DNA from 4 places in the Paenibacillus sp. cl130 genome. Region 4 is predicted to be linked to each of the others. Evidence: riboswitches for the same ligand, from Rfam matches in the RefSeq annotation. Region 4 holds a riboswitch; each other region holds the start of a gene.

Region 1 (3,134 bases), on a different contig from region 4:
ATGTCCGTTACGGGATAGTTTCTCCAGTCCGTTGAAACGGGTGAAGCCACCAACAGGTAGGGAAGGGTCCAACAATAATGCATAGTTCAGCAAGCGGTTGCCTTTATGCAAGGTGGTTCGCCTCCTCGAAGTGAATCCTTATGTTATGTTATTTTACTTTTTACTTGGGGATAACGAAAAATATTCGAAATATATGTAATATATATTTACATTTAAATAGCTTTTGTGTCAAATTAAATATTCTTATCGCTCATATATGTTAGTTAAAATAACATATAAAATAATTATTATATTTTTGTTTACAAATAGTTGATGAGAGAGTATAATAAATCTGTTGCCTCATTACATTATGATTTGCGGTCGTGGTGGAATGGCAGACACGCTATCTTGAGGGGGTAGTGGGCGTACGCCCGTGGAGGTTCGAGTCCTCTCGACCGCATTATATGCAAGACTCAGTTAAAAAAGCATCCTGACACGGTTTACGTGAAGGGATGCTTTTTTTGTTAAGCATTTTTCGTTATATCCTTTTGCCACAGAACAACGGTAGACAACCGGTCGTTTATTAACTGTGATAAAGAAGGATGTCAGTTTTGCTGCAAAAGCTTCTCTATATCTCCCGCCAGCTTATCTGGAGTGGTTTGCGGTGCATAGCGCTTAAATACGTTACCTTCTCGTGTAATTAAGAATTTAGTAAAATTCCATTTGATCGCTTTGGACCCTAATACCCCCGGAGCAGTTTGGGTCAGGTAACGAAATAAGGGGTGCGCTTGATCGCCATTGACATCTGTCTTGGCGAACATCGGAAAGGTAACACCATAATTGATCTGGCAAAACTCGGAAATTTCCTCGCTGGAACCTGGCTCTTGTTTGGCAAATTGGTTGCTGGGAAATCCCAAAATTTCGAGCCCCTGTTCATGGTACTGGTCATATAGCTCTTGTAGCGCTTTGTATTGGGGGGTTAACCCACATTTGCTGGCAGTGTTCACGATAAGCAGAACGTTCCCTTCATATGTGGATAACGGAATTTGTTTCCCTTGCAGGGTGTGTGCATCATATTCATAAACGGTCATAGTATCTCTCCTTATTCAATATTCAGCAATTAAATTGTAAGCAATTAAAAGCAAGGTTGCAAGTTTGGAAAAGCTATATCAAGCCTTTAGCCGCTGTAAAATCGTATTTTGTTCAAAACAGTAAATCGCACCGCAAATGGAGCGAATTAAGGTGTTTCTTCTTATAAAAGCGGGTTCAATCGGTGTTTAGCTGGTACATATAGCGTATTTTCTTCTCTTTTTACAAAAAAAGGCCAAAAACGCTCTACCCTACGCCAATATTGACATGCTTGTCATTTTCGAAAAGGGATGAAAAACAGAGATTGAAGGAGCTGTGAGAAGCATAGTTGCATTGTAAGCGCTATTATTAATATCCTAGGCTCTAAAGGCCGATTTATAACCCCGCAGTTGAGCTTTACAGTCTTCCATGCGCGGGTGTATGATTCAAGACGTAATTTCAAATTAACTTGAATGAAGCAACAACGAAATGTCTATAGCGCTGAATTTTGCAGTTGCAAAAGCGGGGGAACCAATCGAGATTGTACGGCTTCGGAAGCCGTGTGTCTCATGGGGTGAATTTTCAGGTCAAGTGCCAGAAATAGGGCGACTCTCACGTCCGAATCCGACAGCTAACCTCGTAAGCGTACAGGGAGAGGCAACAAACCGCCGTGTGCAGCCATGGTTTATTTTATCATGGATATGTAAGAAGCCGGAGGAAAGCCTTTTTCCTTCGGCTTCTTTTTGTTGTCTTTTTATACCGGGAGAGGAGCTACTGATGGAAGGTCGGTTAATTATTGTCACTGCACCGAATGAAGCGGGCAGAAGTTTTGTGAAATTGCTTATTTTCAAAAAATTGGCGTTTGCAGTTCTCACGAATAGCGCCCAGGAGGAACGACAGCTCAAAAAAATGGGTGTGGAGCACATTGTCCGCATCAATACCATGCAAGCGGGAAAATGGAATTTTCCAAAAAAAGAAATTGGTAGTGTGTATTTGTTCGAGAACAGCTTGAATCTGACGTGCCGTTTCCTGCAAATATGTCGGCCGCTAACATCGGAATCGATCTATGTTATTACGCACGGCTGTAATCCACAAGGAATTTATCGGGGATTGGGAGCGGATCATGTGATCTACACATTGAACGGAGAGGTGGGTTTTCTGCTGAACGGATAAGCACTTATAACATAGTTGTTTTATGATTTTATGATCAAATAAGAATGGCGATCTGAGGACCGATACGGAGGGTATAAACATGATGGATATATACATGCTGCTCGTCATGGCTGTGAGTTATGGAGTGATACTGCTGTTTGTACGCTGGTGTGATGCGCAGACCTCTAAAGGAGGACGAAGAGGATGATCGTTATACTTGGGCTTACGGCTATTGTGTTTATGTATTTAATCTACGCACTCCTGAACCCTGAAAAGTTCTAGTCAGCTATAGGGGATAGAGCGGGCGGGAACAACAGATCTGAATATTAAGCATCATAGGTAGCGGGTTTTCGCAAACGTGTGCACACAATTGGTGCTCTGGAAGCAGGTCTGTTGTTCCAAACGCAGGAGCATTTTGAAGGAGGAATAAAGGATGGAGCTGCTTCAAATTGGAATTGTGATCGTCATATTGCTGCTCTTGGTAAAGCCAGTGGGCACCTATATGTATCATGTATTCTCGAATGAACCCAATCGGACGGATCGGATTTTTGGCGGAACAGAAAAGCTGATTTATAAGATAGTAGGATTGAAGAAGCTAGAAAGCATGCGTTGGACTACGTATGTTATGAGTTTCATTGCAACGAATGTCGTGCTTGTGGCGATCAGCTACTTGCTGTTGCGTTTACAGGGAATGCTTCCCGGTAATCCGGCGGGAAACAGTAATATGGAAGCATCACTAGCTTTTAATACGGTAATCAGCTTTATGACGAATACGAATCTCCAACATTATAGCGGAGAAAGCGGGCTTACGTATCTGACACAGATGGCGTTCGTCACGATGATGATGTTCACTTCGGCTGCTTCCGGTTTTGCGGTTGCTGCGGCTTTTATGAGAGGATTGACGCGGCGGGGTGAAGGGATGGGCAATTTCTTTC
Region 2 (3,134 bases), on a different contig from region 4:
ACAGCAACCCCAGCAGTGTAATGGTCAAAGCCTTGTAAATTCGTCCCTGCGCAAGTCGGTACTTGAACAGTACAATATCTTCACGCCCCCGTAGCATCGAAATCACGGCTCCAATGAGCAGCGCGAATGTTGTGGTCTTAATCCCGCCTCCAGTAGAGCCAGGAGAAGCCCCGATAAACATGAGTATGATGATAAAAAACTGCGTAGCCTGCCGCAAGCCTGCAATGTCCAGTGTATTGGCACCTGCGGTACGAGGGGTTACGGACTGGAATAAAGATCCCAGCAGTTTCCCCCCCCAATCAAGCGAGCCAAGAGTCTTTGGATTCGTAAACTCAAATACAAAAATCACGAGCGTGCCGACTACAATCATAGCGCCCGTCATGCTGAGTACCACCTTAGTATGCAAGGACAGTCTCTTGCGCTTGCGATATTCTGCCAGATCCGACATCACTACAAAACCAATGCCGCCTGAAATAATCAGGAACATAGCTGTAAAATTAACAATCGGATCATATACATAACCTGTCAGGCTGCGAAAGTGCCCGAATAAGTCAAAACCAGCATTGTTAAACATGGAGATGGCATGCCAAATCCCAAAATAAATCGCCCTGCCTACAGGCATATCAAACGACCAGCGAATCGCAAATATTGCAGCACATACGCCCTCAATGACCAGCGAGTACAGCAGCACCTTACGAATCAATCCGACAATTCCTTCGACAGAGGTCTGATTCATCGCTTCCTGTAAAATGAGGCGCTCCCGTAAGGAAATCCGACGTTTGAACACCAGCGCGATCAAGGTAGCCATAGTCATAAAGCCCAGGCCGCCGATCTGAATGAGCGCAGCGATAACAACTTGACCAAAGGTTGTAAAAAAGGTCCCCGTATCCTTTACGACAAGCCCTGTAACACAGGTCGCGGAAGCGGCAGTAAACAAAGCGTCTATAAACGCAAGTGGCTTTCCTGTTGTATTGGAGATCGGCAGCATTAACAATAAACTACCTATTAGAATGATAATGGCAAAGCCCGCAACGAATATCTGCGGTGGAGAAAGCCGGAGCCAGCTTGCATTGGGATTCATCTATTCATCACTTCTCTCCTAATCCTTAAAACTATAAAAACAGTGATTTAATACGGTGTAAGCCCGCTACGCGTTCCATTTGATCTTCCGATCGTCGTTGCCCCTAATTTTTTTGATTTTTCCAAACCTTTAGTAACTATAATTAGCATTCCCTGAATACAGGAAGAATGCATGTCAAGCACTACTCTGCCCCCTGTGCTATTGGCGGGCAGCAGCGAAGGAAGCAGAATTGTTCTGAAGAAGCGAAGCGTTTGCCTTTATCTCCGGATTTTAACCATTAAAGGGGTTATACAATCAAAAAATCCGGGGATAACAGCAATCGGAAGAATAATCTGCACCCGCAGCGGTCTAACCAATCCAAACACTTTTATACACACAAAAATAGACACCGGAAAACCGAGTGCCTGACTTGGTTCCTGCTCATAGCCTACGAGGTTAGCTGACGGATTCGGGCAGCACAGTATGCCCTATTTACACATCCAATCCAGCAGGATCGGCTGTAAAATTCACCCCAGTAACATGGTTCCCCCGTTTTCTCATAGAAATTCGGCTCAACTGTATATCATTACCTATGTATTTTATAGGCATTGCCTCAAGATTATAATCCTTCTATATCCAGATCACAAAACCGATTTCGCCGAAAAAACGTGAAATTGGCTTTATTTTGCGAATGGGCATCGTTTAATCGCAGCTTATCTTATTTTATTGGAACTTTAAAGTGCTTTCACTCTATTTTCATGAATATCGCTGGTCTGTTGGCGGGAACCTGTGCAGTATGATATCTTTAATGGATGTTCTTATTTACAGATTAAGGAGGAAACTCATGAATCCTATCGGGAAACCGGTCGTGCTCACGGCCAACTTCAAAAAATTAGGCTTGCTGGGCGGGATTGGCCTGATTTGCTTTTTTATCTTTCAATTGCTTATTCCCTCGCTTAGCAATCCGAGTCCAGAATCAGTAATGAACGCAAAGGTCATCAGCAAACAAGAAGCGGTCATACACGCATTGGACTTTGCCCGCTCCGAGTTGGGCTATACTGAATCACAGCCAGGGGAGCCTGTCGTGACCTATCAGGCCGAAACAGATTTGTACGGTTATTTATCTAGAGAAAAACTGCTTCAACAGTACGACCGTACATGGAAGAAAAATTACCCTTACGAAACCTTTCGGGTTGATCTGCCTGAATCCTCAGCGAAAAGCAAACTGCAAATTCATGTGGATTTATCCACTGGGAAGGTCGTTAGCTTTAAACGGATCACCTCCAGTACCAATTACACACAGGCTGATATTTCTACGGATGAAGAAGCACGTAACAGGCTTATACGTGTAGCTGAGGACGGCATGACGCTTGAAGCCAAGGAGCAGGCGGCCGCAGTATGGGTTAAGCGCTTTGGTTTTAAGCCGTCGGACTTGAAGCTCGCCACCACTGAAAAAGAAGGTGGATTAAAGTATACCGTAGACGATAAAAAAATCGGCGCCTCGGTACTTACATTGGCTTTTACTTTCGAAGACGGTGATGTTCGCTCCTTCTCTCAAAGCTTTTCGGCCCCGTCGTCCTATACCGATTATATCGAAAAGCAAACATTTTGGGCGAATTGGATGACCTATGCGGGTTATGCCCTATTTAGCTTTGTGCTGGGTGTTCTTGCCATTGTGTATGCGTCACTCACCCGACGACATACTTCATTTGTACGCGGCATTGTTCTGTCCGTTATATACTTTATTGCAAGTATAGCTGGGACAATGAACATGCTGCCTTTATTGCAAGCAGAAGCAGGCGGTAAGGGCATGCTTATATTTCTTATGGTGTTCCAGATTGGTGTTACCTTCTTCATGGCAGTAGCGCTCTACTTCTCCTTGGTCGGCGGTGACGGACTTATGCGTCAGGTTGGACTGAATGCATGGCCGCGTGCGAAAGAGCCGGGCTACGGGCTGTATGTGCTTCGCAGTATGTATGTTGGCTACTTGTGGGCCTTTATTTTACTCGGGGTACAATCCATCTTATTCTTTATACTGGAGCGCACATTTAATACATTCTCCACAACAGATGCC
Region 3 (3,134 bases), on a different contig from region 4:
CACGATCACTTCCTTGATCATTTGCGTTTCCCTCCACTGCTACACAGCAAGCTATATTTATCTTTCCCTGCTTTTGAAAACAAAATAAGAAGAGGATATCCTCTTCTTAGCATGGCATAACTATGTTGTTAATACTATCGCATTGCCCTCAACATACACAACCTGTTTTAGTTGATTTCAGGCTTTACCGGTCCGATAACATAAACGGTTTTACCGTGCTTACGACCAAATTGGTTGGCTCGGCTCAAACTCTCATAATACACATCGATTTTGTGGCCTTTAATCGCGCCACCGGTATCCTCCGCACGGCGGAAGCCCACCCCTTCGATATACACCCACCAGCCGATTGGAATTACACTCGGATCGACCGCGATGGTGCGTCCTTCCGTGACACGTGCGCCGGATGCAGTACGTGTACCGATACCTGGCTCCTGTGAGGAATACGCCGTCATGGAGACATTTTGTAAAACTTTGCTATATTTAAAATTGACGCCTGCTTTACGGACAGCACTGCCCGAACTAACCGTTGTTGCCTTAACGGCATCATTGGGACCGACGGAAGCAGCCAGAACGACCGGTTTTTTCTTCGTTCCTACTGCAATGACTTTATCCACACGGTTCTGTGCAACTTCCTTGTTAACCAGCTGTTTGGATACCAACTTTCCATCATGATATACCTTTTGAACGTGCTGGACGACCACACCCGATTTGCCGCTTTGAATGACCCGATTATCGCCTTTATAAAGACTCGGATCGGCCGTTTTGATGACCTGATAAGGCACCTGTTTTTTCTGTTCGACCTGCTGTTTCTTCACACGGACGATTTTTATGTCCATGTTAGACGAAACAGAGGCATCCAACGCAGGATAAACTTTATCCGTTGATGATAATTTATAGCCCGAGGTACGAATGGCACCTTCTACTGTATTTTCTGTTGTGTACAGCTTTTTCGTCTCATTGCCTGAAGATACTTTGACTTGATTGGCACGTTTAATGACTACGCGATCGCCATCCTGTATTGCTCCATTTAGCGGCATGGAAACTGTATCATGCGGCTGAAGTGAAATGGAATGCTCGCTCAGCAAATCTTGAAGCTTGGATTCCCGGGTTTCTACCGCAGACGCCTTGCCATCGATGACAAAAAAGACTTGTTTTTTAGATTGCGTGTACATCAGAATTAAAATCATAATCGTTAGCGCGATTAGAAAAATAGCAACCAAAGCAGCCTGGCGCACATTCTCTTGCTTCCAACGCAATACGTAAGACATGCTGGATGAGCGTGACTCATGGGTATCCTTTTTTTGGAAAATGCCCATTTCCTCCGTCCTCCTTACATAGCCCGCCGTCTGGAGTAAGACATAGTTGAGATTTGACGTGACTATAACAGATTTTCTACAAGACAAGCCCAAACTGCGACTGTCCTGCACCATGTACCCGTCTTCGCGGCATGCTGTCCTCCCCTGTTTAACCACAGTATGATGACAGATTTTCTTTTATTCACAACAAAAAAAGCCAGAGAAAGAGACTAGAGAGCTCTTTCGTGGCTTCCGGCATGTGTGAATATGCGGGAAAACTCATGCACGAGATGGCTTCTCTCTTGTTACGCTTACGGGGTTAGCTGTCGGGTTCGGACGTAGAGAGTCGCCCTAGCTTGGGTCAACCGCTCATGGCGGTCGCCTTCACATTCACCCCGAAGACCCAGAAAGAAATCGAAATACGGCTCCTCCACCTATTCAATCCCATCCGGGGAAAGAATTTCGGTCGAGCCGGCTGGCGGAAGAGACGTTCCCTTCTTGCACATATGCCGGACGTACTGTAAGCCATATCGGTTCCCCCGTTCCCTGTAAAAGGGACTCAGCGAGACTGGTTCATGAAATGACTTGTTGATGTTTACATTCAAACAACAATTCACTGAAAAGATGATATCCTGTTTCTATGCATGTTGTAAAGCAGGTTTCAAGTACATTTTTTAAAATATTCGGTTAAAATATTGTAATATTCTCGAGTTTCCTGCAACAAATTCATGATTAGCTTCGTCTATCTCTTTATTTTGATCGATTTCTTCACTTTTTCATTGAATGTCAAATCGTTCCAGGGCATTTTGGGTCGTTATTGACACTAATTCCTCCACTGTAATCCCTTTGATTTGGGCTGCAGCCTCTGCTACCAGTCTCACATGTGCAGACTCATTTCGCTTCCCACGAAACGGATGAGGCGTCAGATAGGGAGCATCAGTTTCAATGAGCAGACGGTCCAGCGGCACCTGTGCGAGCACCTCTTTTGGCTGCTTGGCATTTTTGAACGTTATTGGACCACCGAAGGAAAGGTGAAATCCCATATCCAGCACCATTTTGGCAGTTTCCCAGCTACCCGAAAAGGAGTGCATGACTCCGCCAATCTCACTCGCTTTTTCCTCGCGCAAAATCTTAACAATATCTTCATGTGCATCCCGGTTATGGATAACAATGGGCATTTTGAGCTCACGAGCCAGACCAATTTGATTTCGAAACACCCGATGCTGCACATCCTTCGGTGATGTATCCCAATAATAATCCAGACCGATCTCTCCGATGGCTACAACCTTTTTATGACTGCATAACGATGCAATCCATTCTAGATCGCCCTCCTGCATTGTAATAGCATCCTGCGGATGCCATCCAACTGCCGCATAAATAAAATCATACGTCTCGGCCAATTTCATAGTGGATGGAATGGTCTCACGATTAAATCCGATATTGATCATCCGTGTTACTCCTGATTCGACAGCACGTGCTATAACTTCTTCACGATCTTCGTCAAATTGTGGCGCATCCAAGTGAGTATGAGTGTCGAATAAATCCAAGGTTTACATCTCCTTTTTTTACTTACATTTCTATATAGTTGTCTATTCTTTGACAAAATAATTCCTTATTTCGGCAGGAAGCCTGTCTTTTACCGCGTTCAATTTATTCTGGGGAAAATACATATGATATTTTCCTCGGTGAATACCACTTATTGAGCGCACAATTTCCGAAACTTCGGATATTTCACTCACCTCGCCCTGACGTCCAAGCAGTAAAATCTGGTTGTCCGTCGAGCCACCCTGCCGAAACACATCATAAGGAAGATCTGTCGGAAAATCAATTTCAAAATCA
Region 4 (3,134 bases):
TTGCTAAAGGATACACGTTAGACGGTACCGTAACCCTTGCCAAGGCTGTGCCTGAGGATGCGGGAGCAGAAACAGCTGTAGGTATCCGTAAAGGGAATGCAGAATTGCTTGCTTCTGTAAATAAAACGTTGGCTCGCCTGAAAGCAGACGGGTCGATTGAGAAGTTTTCCACGGAAGCGAGTGCACTTTCTGCGGATCGTCAGGTTTCTTCTAATAACATTGTAGATATTTTTTGGAAATACCGCAGTTTATACGCTACGGGTATCGGCTACACCTTGTTGCTGTCTGCGCTCGGAGTACTGTTCGGATTCATCATTGGTCTGATCATATCCTTGCTACGTATGAGTGGAGTACGCATCATTGAGTGGTTAGGTACCACTTATGTAGAGATACTGCGTGGCACACCTATGCTGGTGCAACTCATGATTATTCACTACGGGGTTGCTTTGACGCTGGGTGTCAATTTTACTCCACTCCAGTCTGGTATAATCACATTGTCTCTGAATAGCTCGGCATATCTGGCTGAAATTTTCCGTGCAGGTATCCAGGCAGTAGACCGTGGACAGATGGAGGCTGCCCGTTCATTGGGTATGGGACGAGGCAAAGCTATGCGTCATGTCATTTTGCCGCAAGCGTTTAAATCTATTTTGCCTGCTATCGGTAATGAGTTTATTACGATCATTAAAGAATCATCCATTATTTCGACCATTGGGATGGTGGATATTATGTATCAGGCCCAGGTCATTAAGAACATTACCTACGAAGGATTAAGTCCGTTCGTAATCGCAGCCGCTATTTATTTTGTAATGACATTCAGCTTGTCTAAGCTGCTGGGTTTATGGGAAAGGAAGTTGAGAGCCAGTGATCACCGTTAAACAACTGCGTAAATCGTTCGGCAAGAATGAGATTTTAAAAGGCATTGATATAGATATCGCCAAAGGTGAAGTCGTCGTCATCATCGGTCCCAGCGGTTCGGGGAAGAGTACGTTTTTGCGTTGTATGAATCTGCTAGAACAGCCTACGGACGGGGAGATTTTGTTTGAGGGCGAGCCGATTACAGCTCGTGGTCATAATATTAATGTAACCCGGGAGAAGATGGGGATGGTGTTCCAGCATTTTAATCTGTTCCCGCATAAAACAGTGTTGCAGAACCTGACGCTTGCACCAACGCAGGTTAGAAGACAGTCAGGGAAGGAAGCGGAAAAAATTGCGCTAGAACTCCTGCGTACCGTAGGGCTTGAGGATAAGAAGAATACCTATCCGAACCAGCTATCCGGTGGTCAGAAGCAACGTATTGCGATTGCGCGTGCTTTGGCCATGCAGCCGCACGTAATGCTGTTCGATGAGCCGACTTCTGCATTGGACCCTGAAATGGTTGGAGAGGTTCTGGATGTAATGAAGAAGCTCGCCGAAGGCGGCATGACCATGGTAATCGTGACGCATGAAATGGGCTTTGCCCGCGAGGTAGGCGATCGAATCATCTTTATGGATAACGGTCAAATTGTGGAACAAGGTACACCAGAGCAGGTATTTGGTACTCCAAGCCATGATCGCACCCGTGATTTTCTTGCCAAAGTATTGTAAGAAAGTGCTGATATGAGCTATAAAAAAGCCCTCCGTTTGACGGAGGGCTTTTTCTTTTTTTGTCACCATTTCACCATATTTTCGTAACAAATATCGATTTCTTGGTGACAAAATTGTAACGAGTATAGTATGATGTTCAAGGTTCCCAACATTTTCATGCAGATAAGGTTACAAAATTGTGATATTATGCAGTAAGCCAAAACTTACCGGGACAGCATGCGATTATGACAAACGCTGAATGCTGGGCCCAAACTATGGGAAGTGCGGGGGACGTAACAACGGCAGTCTTTCCGAAACGTCATAAGACGATATGGAATATGCCTAGGGGTGAATTGCATAAGCATAGGGCTTCTCCTGAGTCCGAATCCGACAGCTAACTTCGCAGGCATAACAGAGGAGGTACATATCTTTGAAACATCTAAAACATATTGGTAAAACGATGAAATTTGCGGTACTTGCCGCAGCTATTGCAGGGCTGGCACAGACAGCTGGAATAGCCGATGCTGCTTCGCTTCACACTGCCAAAGAGGGCGATACCTTCTTTTTGCTTGCTCAACGTTATGGAGTATCGGTAGAAGAGCTAACGCAGGCAAACCCAAACATTGCCTCCAACAATATATATGCAGGTCTGCAAATTAAGGTACCTGGTGAAAAAAGTGTGAAGGCAGCTTCGGATTCGAAGCCGCAGCTTCTTACGGAGAAAGCACCAGCGAATGAGGGGCCAACGATTGAAGCGTGGGGCAAAACATTCAACTATAGCAAAATAGTTGACGTTAAGGCTTCTGCGTATTCTGCCGCAGCCGATGAGAATGGTAAATGGGGAGCAGTGGACTACTACGGTAATCCGCTTAAACTAGGTACAATTGCGGTAGACCCGAACGTCATTCCGATGGGCACGAAAGTGCTGGTTACAGGCTATTCCCACCCAGGTTTGCCGGATCATTCTTTTGTAGCTGTCGCTCGCGATCAGGGCAGCGCCATTACAGGAAAACGGATTGATATCTTTATTCCTGGCAACAAATCATTTGTGAACGACTTTGGATTTCAAAATGTGAAGTTGTACGTTATTGATAAATAGCATTATACCTATATACGGTTTAATTAAACATAATATATATTATGTAAACTTAATGCCTGTATCCTACCGCATATAACTAGGTCAGACTCTTATCAGGTCCTATCCATAAAAAAGGCTGTCTTGACGAGCAGAAAAATTCTGCTGGTAAGACAGCCTTTTTACGTTGCTTTAGCTTGTAGCTCAATCCTAAACATATGGTTATTTCTGTTCCGATGTGTGGAGTAGCCGGGGGACTGTGACAAATTTGTAGCCCTTAGCTTTTAGAGAGTGAATTAGACCCGGCAGAGCTTGAACAGTGCCTTGCAAGTTGGAACTTTGACCTCCACCTGCGTGCATTAAAATAATAGAGCCAGGCCCAGTAGCTGGGATCACATTGCGCTGAATTTGTGTTTTACTTAGTCCCTTCCAGTCGAGAGAGTCTACATTCCAATTGACAATCATGTAGCCATGACGACGTGCCCACTGGATTTGA

Evidence for each region. A riboswitch is a leader RNA that binds a small molecule or an ion and turns the genes downstream of it on or off. The one in region 4 is predicted to bind cyclic di-AMP.
Region 1: another riboswitch for cyclic di-AMP. It lies ahead of BM358_RS04645 (hypothetical protein); the one in region 4 lies ahead of BM358_RS11930 (3D domain-containing protein).
Region 2: another riboswitch for cyclic di-AMP. It lies ahead of BM358_RS17915 (TrkH family potassium uptake protein); the one in region 4 lies ahead of BM358_RS11930 (3D domain-containing protein).
Region 3: another riboswitch for cyclic di-AMP. It lies ahead of BM358_RS24355 (3D domain-containing protein); the one in region 4 lies ahead of BM358_RS11930 (3D domain-containing protein).

The regions. Positions count from the first base shown of each region.
Region 1 covers NZ_FOYG01000001.1:983,385-986,518, reverse strand. The annotation lists gene BM358_RS04660 (urease accessory protein UreF) at 1-93, opposite strand, end outside; tRNA gene BM358_RS04655 (tRNA-Leu) at 357-439, shown strand; gene BM358_RS04650 (glutathione peroxidase) at 585-1,070, opposite strand; cyclic di-AMP (ydaO/yuaA leader) riboswitch at 1,537-1,709, shown strand; gene BM358_RS04645 (hypothetical protein) at 1,825-2,220, shown strand; gene BM358_RS27125 (potassium-transporting ATPase subunit F) at 2,404-2,481, shown strand; gene kdpA (potassium-transporting ATPase subunit KdpA) at 2,633-3,134, shown strand, end outside.
Region 2 covers NZ_FOYG01000006.1:256,602-259,735, forward strand. The annotation lists gene BM358_RS17915 (TrkH family potassium uptake protein) at 1-1,081, opposite strand, end outside; cyclic di-AMP (ydaO/yuaA leader) riboswitch at 1,491-1,643, opposite strand; gene BM358_RS17925 (CPBP family intramembrane glutamic endopeptidase) at 1,905-3,134, shown strand, end outside.
Region 3 covers NZ_FOYG01000012.1:12,223-15,356, reverse strand. The annotation lists gene rnmV (ribonuclease M5) at 1-21, opposite strand, end outside; gene BM358_RS24355 (3D domain-containing protein) at 168-1,316, opposite strand; cyclic di-AMP (ydaO/yuaA leader) riboswitch at 1,588-1,870, opposite strand; gene BM358_RS24350 (TatD family hydrolase) at 2,072-2,842, opposite strand; gene BM358_RS24345 (HD domain-containing protein) at 2,885-3,134, opposite strand, start outside.
Region 4 covers NZ_FOYG01000003.1:629,616-632,749, reverse strand. The annotation lists gene BM358_RS11940 (ABC transporter substrate-binding protein/permease) at 1-875, shown strand, start outside; gene BM358_RS11935 (amino acid ABC transporter ATP-binding protein) at 862-1,584, shown strand; cyclic di-AMP (ydaO/yuaA leader) riboswitch at 1,819-1,987, shown strand; gene BM358_RS11930 (3D domain-containing protein) at 1,994-2,662, shown strand; gene BM358_RS11925 (polysaccharide deacetylase family protein) at 2,861-3,134, opposite strand, start outside.